3 regions of the Rossellomorea sp. H136 genome follow, and region 1 is predicted to be linked to each of the others. Evidence: riboswitches for the same ligand, from Rfam matches in the RefSeq annotation. Region 1 holds a riboswitch; each other region holds the start of a gene.
The links. Region 1 has a riboswitch for cobalamin ahead of ACYH0O_RS05670 (hypothetical protein). Riboswitches for the same ligand answer to the same signal wherever they lie in the genome.

Region 1 (5,345 bases):
GTTTCCTGACAGTGGGAAATGGAGAATGGATATTGAAATAAATGGTTCCGTCTATTCTTCAGTCGTGTTGCCCGTCAAAGAGAAATAACCGAATCATAGGGATAGGTCCCTTGGCTTTTTTCCGGAATAAGGGCCAAAGGGCCTGTCCTTATGATCTTGAGAAAGAGAAAAAGGGGGTCCCCATGAAAAAGGTTGTACTTATTGGTTCAGGTGGATCGGGGAAATCTACACTGGCAAGGCAATTAGGTGAAAAACTAAAGATAGATGTTTATCATCTTGATGCGATGTTTTGGAAACCTAATTGGGTTGGTGTTCCAAAGAATGAGCAGAAAAAAGTTCAAAATGATTTAGTTAGAAAAGAAGAATGGATCATTGATGGGAACTATGGCGGGACCATGGAGATAAGACTGAATGCAGCAGATACCATCATCTTTCTCGATATTTCCAGAATAATTTGTGTCTACCGTGCTTCCAAAAGATTGTTGAAGTACAGAAATAAAACAAGACCGGATATGGGGGAAGGTTGCGAAGAAAGATTTGACTTGAAATTTTTTAAATGGATATGGAAATATCCGAAAACCAGCAGACCGGAAATTTTAAATATACTTAAACAATTGCCTAAAGATAAACAAGTCATCATGTTGAAGTCACCAAGAGAAGTTCAACAGTTCTTGGAAAAAGTAAGATGACTTTATTTATCTAAAGGGGATGAACGTCGTGAATTGCAAATTTTAAATATCTTATCAATCCTTTGTAGGGTTTCATTAGGAGCTTCAGCTTTCTTCTTGTTCAAAGCATTTTTTGAAACAGCCAAGGAAAATTCGACACGCTGGCATGATTACGATGGAAAGTGGCATGATTATTGTCATTCCGGCACGATAAATCTGAAACTGGCATGATTATCCGAAATCATGCTTGAAAGTAGCCTAAACCGGCACGATTACCGCGTAAAGATTACAATTTTCTTTTAAATCGCTTGTTTTTTTATACATAGTTGTTTCCACCTGGCGAATAGCAGGTTCCGATTAGAAAATCTTGAACACTCCCTGCGCTTTTTGAATTAAAAAGTAACCCAAAAATGGCTTGGTTCAAACCTCAAGCCATTTTTGGGTTGAATCAGCTATTCATTGATCTTTTGTTGCACCTGTTGGATTTTCTGTTGTGCTTTTTCAAGTTCGCTTTGAGCAAAATGACACGCATCTGCTTCAGAACCGTTTGAATTAACTTGCTTTAAATGAAGATGTGCTTTATGGATAATATCTTGGGCTTCTTGTAATTCGCTTTTAAAGTTCATAGCCGTTCATCCTCCATTAAATTATTCACCATTATCATGTGCAGGTCTTCAATGAATTACTCATCTCATATCATCAGGAGAGGATCATTCATCTCTTTCAGGTGAAAATGAAAAAGGAGAGAAACTCCTGCCAAAGTCAGCAAGAGAATTCTCTCCTTTTCATTATCCATAAAAACCAGTGGCTTATTTATATCCAATCAATCGATTATACCGTTACATCCTTTTCCTCGTGATCTTTACGGATCTGATTTAACTCCTCCGTGAACCGCAGGAATTCTTCTTTGTTTCGATCACGTAATGATTGGTCGATTTTCTGTTCGAGTTGCTCTTTCCGGAAAGTTAGCAGGGCCTTGTCCAAAATCATTTCTGCAAAAAGAGAGTCTATGCCGGGTACCTCGGACTGTGGTGAATTTAGCAAATACTTCTTCATGAAAAATCAACTCCTTGACCTTTTTTATATTATACTAACCATTATCTCAATATTCAAACATTTTAATCGAAAATAATAAATTAATTGAAGGGAAGGAAGTTGGAACCAGTTTCATTTAAGATTTTGTTAAGTTTGCTTTTCCTTATTCAGCTACTAATCCTCGGTGTTGAAACCGCCATTTACTCAGGTTTCGTATCAAAATTAATGAACTTTAAAAAATATTTCCCCGTGGCTTGGAAGTATTTAGCTGATTTGCTTGTCCCATACAAAAAAGCTTCAGAATTAAAAAGGAAAATATATCAAACAATAAAATTGTTTGTAATTTTTAGAAATATTTGATATGTTTGATTGGAAAACTGAATACGTGTAGAAGCAGGTGTAGAGGGATATGACGATCCTCTACTTAATAGGGAAGTTCGGTTAGAGTCCGACGCTGTCCCGCAACTGTAATTGGGAGCGATTCGAAAAAGCCACTGTCTTTAGAAATTTGAAGATGGGAAGGTTCGGAGAGTGATGATCATAAGTCAGGAGACCTGCCTGTTTCAGCACACATCAATACCTACGAGGATAGGGGGTGTTAAGTGCGAACGAGTGATCAACATTTTTTGTTTTGGCTTTTTGGGGGAACAGAAAATGTTTATTTAAGCATCAGTTCGATCTTAACAACTTCTTTTTAGAAGTTGTTTTTTTATTGTCCATTTTTAAACAAGACGGATTCGAGGTGAACTTCTTTGTATGGAACAGTTGAGTATTTTACTGATTACTTCAAAACGTGCATTATGAACAACTTCAGTGGAGAAAAGCCACTTATGCTTCCTTCTAATTATCAGCGATTGACAGAAGAAATCATAATGCGGATAGAAAAAAGAGAAGATAAAGAAGTTTGTCTGAGCAATCTTGAAAGGGCTTACAACAAAATAAATGATGAGTTATTTGGAGATAGGAGGAAGAGATGATTGGAAGCTAAAGAAAAATTTTTCCCCGGACTTGATGGTGTTGTTGCAGCAGAAACAAAGATCTCGTTTTTAGATACGGTACAAAGTGAAATTGTCATCCAGGGCTATGACCTTATTAAACTATCACAATCTAAAGAGTACATGGATATTGTCCATTTACTGCTGGAAGAGAGTTTACCTGATTCTGCAGAGAAAGAAGCGCTGGAAAAGGTGTTGAAAGGTGAATATGAAATACCTGGGGATCTGATTGAAATATTCAAACAGCTTCCTGGAAATACACATCCCATGGATGGGCTTAGAACAGGAATTTCAGCTCTTGCAGGATATGACAACAAACTCGATGATCGTTCATTACCCGTGAATAAAGGGCGGGCTTATCAACTTCTTGGAATGGTGCCCAACGTTGTGGCGAATAGCTATCGGATCATTCAACAAATGGAGCCGATCCGTCCAAACGAAGATCTATCATACAGTGCAAATTTCTTTTACATGATCACTGGGCGAGTCCCTTCTCTACTGGAAGAAAAGATATTTGACCGCTCTTTAGTCCTTTATAGTGAGCATGAGATGCCGAATTCCACTTTCACGGCAAGGGTGATCGCGTCTACTCATTCTGATTTATACGGTGCCTTAACCGGTGCGGTGGCTTCCTTAAAAGGGAACCTGCACGGAGGAGCGAATGAAGCGGTTATGTACATGCTTAATGAAGCAGGCAGTGTGGAAGCATTTGAAGAGTTGCTCGAAATGAAAATGATGAAAAAAGAAAAGATCATGGGGTTTGGGCATCGCGTGTATATGAAGAAGATGGACCCTAGGGCATTAATGATGAAGGAAGCGTTAAAAGAACTATGTGATGTAAAAGGCGACCACCTTTTATATGAAATGTGTGAAGCCGGTGAGAGAGTAATGGAGAGAGAGAAAGGAATCTATCCGAATCTTGATTATTATGCAGCTCCGGTCTATTGGATGTTGGGGATACCGATTCCACTATATACTCCAATCTTCTTTAGTGCCAGAACAGTCGGACTTTGTGCGCATGTGATTGAGCAGCACGCCAATAATCGACTCTTCCGTCCGCGAGTACATTATACAGGCGAGCGACGTGTATTTAATTAAACAACTGGGGAGTTGTAACGTCGCCCGCCTGATGCAAATGGATATTTTGGCGAATACCCATTTATATCATAAATAACTTTTAACAGAAAAGGAAGGTATCTCATGCTGAAAACGAACGAAACGACGAAAACCGATGTGTTATTGGAAGAAATAGCCGATTACGTATTAGATAGAGACATCACAAGTACGGAAGCATATGAAACGGCACGCTATGTATTGTTTGATACGCTTGGATGCGGAATTCTCGCTTTGAAATACCCGGAATGTACAAAGCTTCTGGGACCTGTCGTACCCGGGACAATTGTACCGAATGGGACTCGAGTGCCAGGTACATCGTTCGTCCTTGATCCTGTGAAAGGGGCATTCAACATAGGGTGCATGATCCGCTGGCTGGATTACAATGATACGTGGCTCGCTGCTGAGTGGGGACATCCATCTGACAACCTTGGAGGCATTCTTGCTGTAGCGGATTATGTAAGCCAGGTACGGATTTCTGAAGGGAAAGAACCCTTACAAGTTCGGGATGTGCTCGAAATGATGATCAAGGCCCACGAGATTCAGGGAGTACTGGCCTTGGAAAATAGCTTGAATCGTGTAGGTCTCGATCATGTTCTATTTGTGAAAATCGCAACGACAGCTGTTGTAACGAAGATGTTGGGTGGATCTCGTCAGGAAATCATTAATGCGTTATCAAATGCATGGATTGACAATTCAAGCTTGCGAACATACCGACATGCACCCAATACAGGCTCGCGAAAATCCTGGGCAGCAGGAGACGCAACAAGCAGGGGCGTTCACTTGGCAATGATGGCTTTAAAAGGCGAGATGGGCTATCCAACCGGACTTTCAGCACCTGGATGGGGATTCCAGGATATACTCTTCAATAAAAAAGAATTGGTACTTGGCCGTCCACTTGAATCGTATGTAATGGAAAATATACTGTTCAAAGTATCTTATCCGGCAGAATTTCATGCACAGACAGCAGCTGAGTGTGCGGTAAAGCTCCACCCATCAGTGATTAACCGACTTGACGAAATCGATGAAATCAGGATCATGACCCATGAATCAGCTATACGCATCATTGATAAAACAGGTCCTCTTCATAATCCGGCGGATCGCGATCATTGTTTGCAGTACATCACAGCCATCGGATTGCTTAAAGGCGATATCAAAGCGGAAGATTATGAAAATGAAACAGCCCTGGATCCAAGAATCGATTCCTTGCGTGAAAAGATGACCGTGGTAGAAAACAAACAATACAGTGAAGATTACCTTGATCCGAGCAAGCGCTCAATCGCAAATAGTGTACAAATTCGTTTCACAGATGGATCCGTTACCGAAAATGTAGAATTAGAGTTTCCATTAGGACACCGATTCAGAAGAGACGAAGCGATTCCAAAGATTAAGGAAAAATTCATGAACAATATCAAGACCCACTATTCTAGCAAACAACAGAGATTGATAGAAGAAGCCTGCTATGACAGGGACACATTAGAAAACATGAAAGTGAATGAATTTGTAGATTTATTCATTTAGAAAAGGAGGATGG
Region 2 (5,345 bases), 1.6 Mb from region 1:
TCCAACAATGATTTCTGATACGAAAGATCAAGATGATTAGTGGGTTCATCAAGCAACAGGACCTGTGGCTCCTGAGCGAGAGCCTGGGCAAGGAATACCCTCTGCCGTTCTCCCCCGGACAACTCGTGAAGGAAGCGGTGCTGAAAGGGCGTAATGCCCGTTTGATCCATTACCTTTGCTACAATTTCGGTATCCCGTTCAGTCGTTCCTTTAAAGAAACCTTTTTGGTGAGAATATCTCCCTAGCATAACCGTCTCCCTCACTTCATAGGAAAAGGATTCTGTCGATATCTGAGGAAGTACCGCTACCTGTCTGGCTAAATCCCTTGAAGAAAAATGATGCAGTTTTTTTCCTTTTAACGTGATGTTTCCACTCATTAATGGAAGCAGACCCGTCACGGCTTTTAACAGCGTCGTCTTTCCACTTCCGTTAGGTCCAAGAATCCCAAAGAATTCTCCTTTATCTATATGAAAATTCATGTCTTCCACTATTATTTTATCGTTATATCCCACTGTCACACCGTTTACATCTATCATGATGAAAACCCTCTTTTCTTCAGGAGAATATAAGCAAACATCGGGGCACCAATAAGAGCTGTTATCACTCCAATCGGAAGCTCGGTTGGTGCAATGATGGTTCTTGAGATGAGATCAGCCAACACGAGAAAGCCTCCGCCTACAAGGATGGACAAAGGAAGTAAGTGTCTATGGTCATGCCCTACTATCCTTCTTAGAAAATGAGGGATTACAAGTCCCACAAATCCAATTGTACCTGAAACGGCGACAGCCGCTCCCGTCAGGATACTTCCTGCAATTAAAATAAGGAGTTTTCTTCTTTGTACGGATATTCCGATATGATGGGCTTGTTCTTCACCAAAGCTCATGCCATTCAGTTCCTTGCCATTGAGAAACAAAACTATCACTCCAATTAAGAAAAAGGGGAATATTATCGTAATGTAATCCCACCCTCTCATGGACACGCTTCCAAGAAGCCAACCGATGATTTGTCTTAATTCCTCTCCCGTCAGGGCGATCATTAACGATATAAAGGAACCTAAAAAAGAGCTGAAAATGATACCTGTTAATATGATGGTTTCTACCTTCATGGTTCTTTCAACCTTCTGTGCAAACCATAATACGAGAAACACGGTTATAATCGAACAAAGAATACTGAGAAAGGGAAGCGTAAACTTTCCAATGAAAGGAATGCTCCAATTAAAGAACAACGTAATAACAGCGCCGACCGATGCTCCTGAAGACACACCCAATGTATATGGATCAGCCAGAGGGTTGCGCAATAGTCCTTGAAAAGAAGCTCCTGCAATTGCTAGGGAGCTTCCAACCAATAATGCCAGTAATACTCTGGGCAATCTTATTGAGTACACTATATTTGCAAACATTGGATCAATTTCTTCCGGTATAGGGAATCCAAACCATTTAGCTCCAACGATGAACAGAATATCCATCGGTGGCACAGAGACGGTTCCTATCGAAATACCGGCAAAGAGAGCGAAAAGTAAAAACGTCACAGCCAATCCGTATGTTATCCATATTTTATTCTGTAAATAACTCCGGATAGATCGACTTTGCAATTTCCTCTACTCCTTCAACTAATCTCGGACCGGTACGTGTGACCAGATCTGAATGTACGTCATGGACATCTTCATTTTTTATGGCGGTTACATCTTTCCAACCTTCTCGGCCCATCACTTGATGTTCTTTAGGATTTTCACTATAAAAACCATAGGTAGTAATGATGACGTCCGGATTGAAAGAGATGACTGCTTCTTGGTTAACTTGGATCCATCCCTCCTGATCACTCATCACATTTTCGGCATTTACAAGTGAAAGCATTTGATCAATAAAAGTATTTTTCCCTGTCGAATATATGTCAGGAGAAGGTGAAACCTCTACATACACTTTTTTCTTTTCAGATACACCACTGACTTTTTCCTTAATGGATTCTAGATCCGCTTTCATCTCAGAAATGACGGATTCAGCTTCGTCTTTTTTTCCGACCAATGTGCCGATGTTTTTCATCGTGGTGTACACTTCCTCAAAGCTATTGGCATCACGTACGATATATATCTTTACCCCTGCATTGCGAAGCTGTTCTAACCCTTCTTCTGCCGACACAGCAGTGGACTCATGAGCAAGAACCAAATCCGGATTCAGACTGATGATCTTCTCAACGTTAAATTCCATTCCACCTATTTTTTCTTTGTCCGCCGCTTCCTTTGGGTAATTATCAAAATCTGAAACCCCTACAATTTCCTTATTCAACCCTAACTCGAATAAGATTTCTGTGTTACTTGGAATCAATGAAACAATATGCTTAGGTTGCTCATCCAGAGTGACTTTATTATTCAGGGCGTCGTTTACTGACAAAGGAAAAGCAGATTGTCCCTGACTGACTTCCCCGCTATTTTCATTTTTTTCTACACTTTCTCCGTCAGTACCGCAAGCTGAAAGGAGTCCTAGAGATAATATTAGTGTAATAATGATTTTGAATGTGTGTTTCATACGTTTTCCTCCTGTAAATAAACTTATTCCCAGACAAAAAAACATCTCCAGTGGGACTAGAGATGCTGTGTAAGATGCATAAAAGGCTTTAAACCGTTAAACATGCATATTACACCTTTCTATCCGCGTAGTATGGGTGCGAGATAAATCAGGCAGGTCTCCTGGCTCATGGTCATTGCTTGCTGCACCTTCCCATGCACATTTGCACAGTGGTTTTTATACAGTTCACTTCCATTTACAGTGGCGGGACCGCGTTGGAATTACACCAACTTCCCTATTATGAAGCGAAGAAGTATCGTCACTTCCGCTTCACCTGATCTCATGTCATATGTAATTATTCCGTTCAACAGAATTATACACAAGATTCTATGGATAGTGAATGGAATTTGATAAACTTTGCTGAAAATAGCAGTAATACTTCTTTTCGAAACATTTACCGGTGCAACCTTTCGAGCTAATAGATTGTCCCCTCCATTCTTTCGTGTTAAAATCTGTTTCAAGCAATCGCTTTACTGCTTTAGAGGAGCACATATGGTACAGGAGGTTCAGCAATGAATGAAAAAAAAGAAATCGCTACCTTTGCTGGTGGTTGTTTTTGGTGTATGGTAAAGCCATTTGATGAATTACCGGGCATTATTGATGTTGTGTCAGGTTATTCAGGGGGACATCTTGAAAACCCAACATATCAAGATATAAAAGCAGGAAAAAGTGGACATTACGAAGCTGTTCAAATCACATATAATCCTGATTTGTTCCCTTATGAAAGATTATTAGAGCTATACTGGCCTCAGATTGATCCAACGGATGATGGCGGACAATTCCATGACCGCGGGGATCAGTACCGCACAGCTATTTTCTATCATAATGAACACCAAAAACAATTAGCTGAAAAAACGAAGAACGAAATAGTAGTCAGTGGACGATTCAGAAAGCCAATCGTCACAAACATTCTTCCTGCCTCCACTTTCTATCCGGCAGAAGAATACCATCAAAAATTCTACAAGAATAATCCAGATGAATATAAACAAGACCGTGCAAAATCAGGTCGCGATGAATTTATAGATAATCATTGGAAGAACTAAATAGTGGGATGAAATAAACTCCTTTCGCCAAACTAATGGCAGGAAGGAGTTTTTGTATGAAGAAAAATGAGAAAAATACAGAAGACAAAGAGCAGGTTATCGGGTTTGAAGGCCCAGGGAAAGTCGTCAATTTCTTTGACCCCTATCCGGATGAAGATGAAGAGAATGTAAATAACTCGGATACGGTAGATAATCATTCTTCAGAAAAATAGTAAAAACATAAAAGGTGAAGATTATTTAAATTTAACCTTCACCTTTTCATATTAACCAATGCCAATGTGTCCATTTTGTAAGACTTCAAACAAATTTGACATGAATTCATATGCACCAAACATCCAGTCCTGATGAATAAAGGTATCACCTTTAACGAAAATGGTTAAAATGTCGGTAAAAAACCAAAAGATCAGAGGGTGAAAAAATGTATATTTGGTTAGGGTCTATTATTCTTACCGTTTTCCTGTTTACTAGAATCCCTACAGTCAAAAAGTCCATTCATGTAAGGAATAGTTTTCTCGTAAAAAAATGCTCCATCATCATTCCAGCCAGAAATGAAGAACAGACGATTGGAAATCTATTATCGAGTATTCAGAAGCAATTTATTCAGCCGTTTGAAGTGATCGTTGTAAATGATGGATCTAAGGATCGAACGAAGGCAATAGCTGAAGGGTTCGGTGCAACTGTCGTGGATACTCCCCCTCTTCCACATGGATGGAAGGGGAAATCTTGGGCTTATTGGAACGGGGCGAAAGCATCAAAAGGTGAATTCTTACTGTTTGTTGACTCAGATACATGGTTCGAGCAAGCAGGACTTCTTAGAATATGTGAGACTTATCAAGAACAGCAATGTCAGGGAGTTCTGAGCATTCATCCCTATCATAGGATGAATAGTGGATATGAGACTTTATCCATGATGTTTCATTTAATGGTATTCGCCGCAACAAGTGTAACCCATCTCCTTTCCGGGTTGGTCAGGCCTTCGGGTGGGTTTGGTCAGTGTTTCCTGTGTACAAGAGATGTATATCAACGAATCGGTGGGCACCAAGCAATCAAAGGAGATATGGTGGAGCATTTTGCTTTAGGTCGACGTGCAAAAAAATGTGGAGAATTAGTAGAAGCAGTCAGCGGACGCAATGCCATATCAATGAGAATGTTCGGGAACGGGTTGAGTGAATTATTCCACGGGTGGTCGAAGAGTTTCGCTTCCGGGGCAAAATCGACAAACATCATCCTTTTGGGACTATCTTCTTTGTGGATTACCTCTCTCACTTCTTTTGTCATACATTCGCCGGTAATGGTATGGACAGACCCATATATTTATATGATTCAGTACTTGTTTTTAAGTGTTTATTTGTATTTCATTCTTAGCAGGATTGGAAATTTCACCCTTCTTGAGACGCTCTTATTTCCAGTCCATATTCTATTTTTCGTTATGACCTTTTCCCACTCGGTGTTTACAACATTTTTGAGGAAAAACACAAAGTGGAAGGATCGATACATTTATTTAGAAAAAGGGAAGGATGAAAAGATGAAATGACCATCCTTATAAATATTTTCGCATGTGTAAGTATTCATTTCGTTATTCCCTTTTTGACATTCAGATTTACCACCAAACAACTCCAAAGGTTGTCCCCCCTCTTTCAGCCTCTTTAAATGGAAGCCAGGGGTGGTATGTTTCGGTTTTTGAAGATTAAAAAATGGAAGAAATATATACCTGATGAGGGGGATGGTTTCGTGGTGGCTT
Region 3 (5,345 bases), 2.2 Mb from region 1:
TCTTGACATAATATCTGAATCCAGGAAATGAACCTGATCATTTTTCACTGCCTTTACATCTTTCCAGCTTTCCCGGGACTTGATTTCAGCTGTCGGCTCGTCGACATACCCCACTGTCGTTAAAATCATATTAGGATTCCGTTTAATGATTTCTTCTTCGCCTACTTTCACCCAGCCTTTTTGGTCTACAAAAATGTTCTCGACCCCAGCCGTTTCCAGTATTTCTTGCTGAAACGTTTCTGCTCCTGCTGTATAGATATCCGGGGAGGGACTGATTTCAAAATATACTTGTTCTCTTTCCTTTAACGTACTTACTTTTCCTTTCACATCTGAAATCTGTTGCTTGATGCCATCTACCAATTCGTCCCCCTTCTTCTCTACTCCCATTACCGTTGCAATCTGTTCAATATCCCCATAAACATCTTCAAAGGTTTGGGCAGATTGAATAACGAATACGTTTAATCCCGCCTCTTCAAGCTGCTTCACTCCGGCATCATCTCCAGTAGTATACGCAATGACAGCATCTGGCTTTAGCGCAATGACCTCTTCAGCATTGACCGTCATGGAATCCGATACTCTTTTAATCTTTTTCGCTTCTTCAGGATAGTTGTCGAATTCAGTTGCCCCGACTACCTTATCCCCAGCTCCTATTGCAAAGAGAATCTCTGTGTTACTCGGCTGTAAGGAAATAACGGTTTCCGGTACTTTCTCAAAGCTAATCTCTTCGCCCCTGTCATCGGTCACAGAATAAGACTCATTATCAGACTTAACTTCCTTTGTGGATGTTTCCCCTTCCCCATTGCTGCACCCTGCGAAAACAACCAGGATGAGTGATAGTAGTAAACTATTTAACCATAACTTTTTCATATTTCATCTTCTCCGCTTCTCTATATTTTGTCTTTATACGATTTACTCACAAAAGGAATTTCTTCAATCCCTTCACATTTATTCACATACACGGCCATCACAAACAGGACATTTGCCAGTAAATGAGCGTATTTAAATAAAATGCTCTCCACTTTCATTTCAGTACTGACTTTATGTAAGGCACGGACGGACTTTTTTGCTTCACTGCGGCAGGTATGAAGCACACATGCAGCTGTCGAGCCCTGTGGAAGGACAAAGGTTTGGATTCGGTCCTCGACTTCCAACACATAACGATCGTACATTTGGCTCAATGTATTTAAGTCCTCTTCCTTGATGGCTGTCATTCCACGCACCGACCCATTAAGATGGTACGACATCTCAGCTAAATACAGTAAATCATCGTTCACTTTCGGTAAGTGCTCCGTCAATGATGACGCGAGTCCGATTTTAGTCGACAGTGAATCGGTCCGGATCTCAAAATCTACGGTTGAAACAGATTCACGCATATAGGGATAACATAAGTAGCGGAAATCCTTTGCCATCTGTAAACTCCTCCTTTCTGAATAATGTTTGTGAAGCACCTATCGTATTTCCAGGGAGGATAAATAAACACAAAAAAACCACCCAAGAATATTGGCCGGCAGTTGTCATCCATAAAAAAAGAGATGTTAAATAGCCGCACCATACCCCTAACTTCCGAAGAGCATAATACGATGAAAAAAAGGCAGGTATCCTGGCTTGTGCGTCAGCCTACTCTAAGAACCTTCCCATTTGAATGTTCAAATAGTGGTTTTCTTCTTATTTCGTCAGCACTTACAGTTGCGGAAACAGCTTCGGACTCACACCGAATTCCCTTTAAGCTAAAGATCAGCACCTAATTTCTGCGGGAATTATTCACTTAAGGAACATTATACCACTTTATCCATTTCAAAGTTGATGAAGTTTTGCATAAAAAACAAACATGTCGGCGTACAAGCTTGAATATCTTTTGAGTATGTGAAGAAATGATAAGGAGGAATAACATGAAGCGATTGGTTGTATTGCTATTATGCGTATTTTTGTTAAGTGCATGCGGAGACAAAGAACCTGCATCCTATGAATTATGTGGATATGGGGATATGATGGTAGTGAACAAGAAGGAATATGTGAAGGTTTCTGAGGAGAAGAAGCTGGTCCTGGATGAGAAGCTCGGGGCTATTAAAGAAAAGATTGAGAGTCAATATCACCCCGTGAATGATTTTACGGCAAATACACTGAAAAAAGGGACTCCCATTTATAGCGTGAAAGATCACAGCAACTATCTAATCGCACAGACTGAGGATAATCGCTATATTTTATATGAGGAAATACAATAAAAGGAGGGCTGTAAGCGGATGTTTACAGCCCTCCTTTATTTAGTTCGTGGAATTCAAGGAAATCAATCGATACAGAATCATCGTTTTCTCATCCGTCCACTCCATCTTTTCGATCTTGCCGTAACCACTGGGATCACTGTGTTTCGTCTTTCTCACATCTATCGGAATATGCATAGGATAAAGCCGATATCCATCCTTTTGGAGCTCGAACAGGTTCTCTTCTTTCCTCACTTCTTTTCCTTTTGTCACAATCATCGTGTTTAATTCCAAGCCCATGCCCATTATGCTTAACCTCAATCCTTTTTTATTAAGTCGCTCTTTTCGTATACTTTGTTGCTTTTGAAAAAGAGAGTAGTGGTTGATTTTAGCTTGTATAGTGAAATATTGTTTCTTTCAATTGTTATTTGGCATAAATAAGCTCTGTCAAGAAAACTCTTAAAGATGGTGAGAGGAACCGCGTAGACTCCTGCGAAAGTACGGTCGTGCCGAGACCCCGTTCGGTAAGCTGAGGGGATTCCGTCGAACGCTAGCTGCAAGTGAAGCAGTTCCCATGACCATCCCGCACAAACTGGTTGGCAAGGTCCTGGCAGATTCTATGTTAGAAAACAACAATCTTTGCGAAAAGAGCTTTATTTAATCATACACCACTGTCTATTGATTTTTCATCCATGTGCATAACATGGAGACAATCTGTTGGTTCTTTCGTGGTGGAAAATAATGCGTAAACTCTTTGAAGTATCGGGATGAAACAGATTTCTCCAACTCTTTCAGTCTTTTTTCTAATCTATATGCATGCTCCACTGAAACGTTCTGATCCTTTTCACCGTGAATGATCAATACGGGAGCTTCAAGGTTTTCTAATTCGTATAGTGGGGTACGCCATTCGTATCGTTCCGGAACTTTATTGGGACTTCCTCCTATGACTCGTTTCATCATTCTCCTGAGATCCTTCCGTTCGTCATATGTTAAGAACATATCGGAAACGCCTCCCCATGTAACAATGGAGGTAACGTCACTGCGCTGGATGCCTGTCAGCAGCGCCATTACTCCTCCTCGAGAAAAGCCGAACACATGAATCCGGTTATCTGCCACTCTGTGATAGCTTTTGAGCAATTCAAGACCCGAAATGGCGTCTTCACGATCATCCCCCGCAAAATCTTCATTTCCTTCTCCTCCAAGATTGCCGCGATAATAGGGAGCAAAAACAATGAACCCGTGAGAAGCAAATTGAGCGATTCTCGCAGGGCGGACCATGCCGACGCCTTTGATCCCGCCTCTCAAATAGAGGAACCCGTCATACTTCCCAACTCCTGCAGGTTCAGCCAATAATCCTTTCACCCGGAGGCCACCGGATAGATAGGTAATTTCATATAGTTCCACACGAGGATTAGGTGAAGGAAACAATGTTTTCTTCACAATCGTTCCGTTTTTCATATTCTCTTCCTTTCAAAACGTGCTCTGGGTATTCACACATTTTTTATACTCTACATAGGATATTTTAGCAAATCTCATCATCAGCAGATGATTCAAGACCCTGCCTTTATGACCATCCTACCCTTTTAATATGGAAAGATAAACAAGGCAAAGAGAGATGCACTCATCCCCATTCTATCGATAAACGAGTTTCACAAAGCTTAGAGGAGGAATAGTGAATGAAAAAATGGCTTCGTAGTGGCTTTGCCGTATTACTCATAGGCATGTTGGCAATCGGGTTGACAGCATGTGGAGAAAAAGAAGAAATCGTACAGAAAGTTCGTGTAGCAGAAGTAACCCGCTCGATTTTCTATGCTCCTGAATATGTCGCAATCGAAAAGGGATTCTTCAAAGAGGAGGGGCTCGACATTGAACTAACCACTACCTGGGGTGGTGATAAGACAATGACCACCTTGCTATCCGGCGGTGCTGATATCGCCCTGGTCGGTTCAGAAACTTCGATCTATGTTCATGCACAAGGTTCGAATGATCCAGTCATTAACTTTGCTCAATTAACCCAAACCGATGGAACATTTCTCGTCTCACGTGAAAAAGTGGAAAACTTTGAATGGGATCAATTAAAAGGTTCCACCTTCCTAGGTCAGCGTAAAGGCGGTATGCCACAAATGGTTGGGGAATTTGTCCTGAAGCAGAATGGCATCGACCCGCAAAACGATTTAAACCTCATCCAAAACATTGATTTCGCGAATATCGCGAGTGCCTTTGCATCTGGTACAGGGGACTACGTTCAGCTATTCGAACCAACGGCATCCATTTTTGAACAGGAAGGAAAAGGGCATATCGTAGCTTCCTTTGGAACAGAATCAGGTCATGTTCCCTATACAACGTTCATGGCCAAAGACAGCTACATGAATGAAAACAAAGAAACCGTAGAGAAATTTACGAAAGCTCTGTACAAAGCTCAGCAATGGGTGGCGGAAAACAGTGCAGCAGACATCGCGAAAGTGATTGAGCCCTATTTTGAAGACACAGAACTTTCATTAATTGAAACGGTTGTTGATCGCTACAAATCACAAGGATCCTTCGCGACAGATCCGATCCTTGACGAAGAAGAGTGGAATAATCTCCAAAACATCATGGATGAAGCAGGAGAGCTTCCACAGTCCGTTGATCATGAAACGTTAGTGAACACTTCGATCGCTGAAAAAGCAGCAAAGTAGAACGATTCGGGGCTGACTTCACATGTCAGCCCTTCACTTATAGAAAAAAAGAAAATGGAGGCTTAAGTACAGTGAACTTTCTATCTTTAGATTCGATCCATCACACCTACTTTTCACCCAAAACGGCCACCCATGCTCTCTCAGACATAACGCTTGCAGTGAAAGAAGGTGAGTTTGTCTCGTTTATCGGTCCAAGTGGATGCGGGAAAACCACGTTACTCTCCATTATTGCAGGCCTTATCCAGCCGACAGAAGGAACGATTCTATTAAACCAACAACCAATTCGAAAAATGAAAGAGAAACTGGGATACATGCTGCAGCAGGATTATCTGTTTCCGTGGAAGACCATCGAAGAAAATATTTTTTTAGGTTTAACCATTACGGGGACCCTGACAGAAGAAAAGAGGAAAGAAGCACGTGCCTTGTTGATTGAAATGGGGTTAGAAGGTGTAGAAACATCCTATCCAAG

Region 2: another riboswitch for cobalamin. It lies ahead of ACYH0O_RS13960 (ABC transporter substrate-binding protein); the one in region 1 lies ahead of ACYH0O_RS05670 (hypothetical protein).
Region 3: another riboswitch for cobalamin. It lies ahead of ACYH0O_RS19945 (hypothetical protein); the one in region 1 lies ahead of ACYH0O_RS05670 (hypothetical protein).

What each region holds. Positions count from the first base shown of each region.
Region 1 is NZ_CM166371.1:1,124,743-1,130,087, forward strand. Features, by position in the region: gene ACYH0O_RS05650 (hypothetical protein) at 1-88, shown strand, start outside; gene ACYH0O_RS05655 (DNA topology modulation protein) at 183-689, shown strand; gene ACYH0O_RS05660 (hypothetical protein) at 1,121-1,294, opposite strand; gene ACYH0O_RS05665 (IDEAL domain-containing protein) at 1,500-1,724, opposite strand; cobalamin riboswitch at 2,082-2,279, shown strand; gene ACYH0O_RS05670 (hypothetical protein) at 2,456-2,680, shown strand; gene mmgD (citrate synthase) at 2,681-3,796, shown strand; gene prpD (2-methylcitrate dehydratase) at 3,899-5,332, shown strand.
Region 2 is NZ_CM166371.1:2,764,981-2,770,325, forward strand. Features, by position in the region: gene ACYH0O_RS13950 (adenosylcobinamide amidohydrolase) at 1-536, opposite strand, end outside; gene ACYH0O_RS13955 (FecCD family ABC transporter permease) at 533-1,591, opposite strand; gene ACYH0O_RS13960 (ABC transporter substrate-binding protein) at 1,554-2,522, opposite strand; cobalamin riboswitch at 2,657-2,855, opposite strand; gene msrA (peptide-methionine (S)-S-oxide reductase MsrA) at 3,074-3,604, shown strand; gene ACYH0O_RS13970 (hypothetical protein) at 3,661-3,816, shown strand; gene ACYH0O_RS13975 (glycosyltransferase family 2 protein) at 4,023-5,138, shown strand.
Region 3 is NZ_CM166371.1:3,916,980-3,922,324, forward strand. Features, by position in the region: gene ACYH0O_RS19940 (ABC transporter substrate-binding protein) at 1-867, opposite strand, end outside; gene ACYH0O_RS19945 (hypothetical protein) at 888-1,409, opposite strand; cobalamin riboswitch at 1,574-1,760, opposite strand; gene ACYH0O_RS19950 (hypothetical protein) at 1,890-2,222, shown strand; gene ACYH0O_RS19955 (DUF2584 domain-containing protein) at 2,262-2,504, opposite strand; gene ACYH0O_RS19960 (alpha/beta hydrolase family protein) at 2,874-3,656, opposite strand; gene ACYH0O_RS19965 (ABC transporter substrate-binding protein) at 3,875-4,876, shown strand; gene ACYH0O_RS19970 (ABC transporter ATP-binding protein) at 4,948-5,345, shown strand, end outside.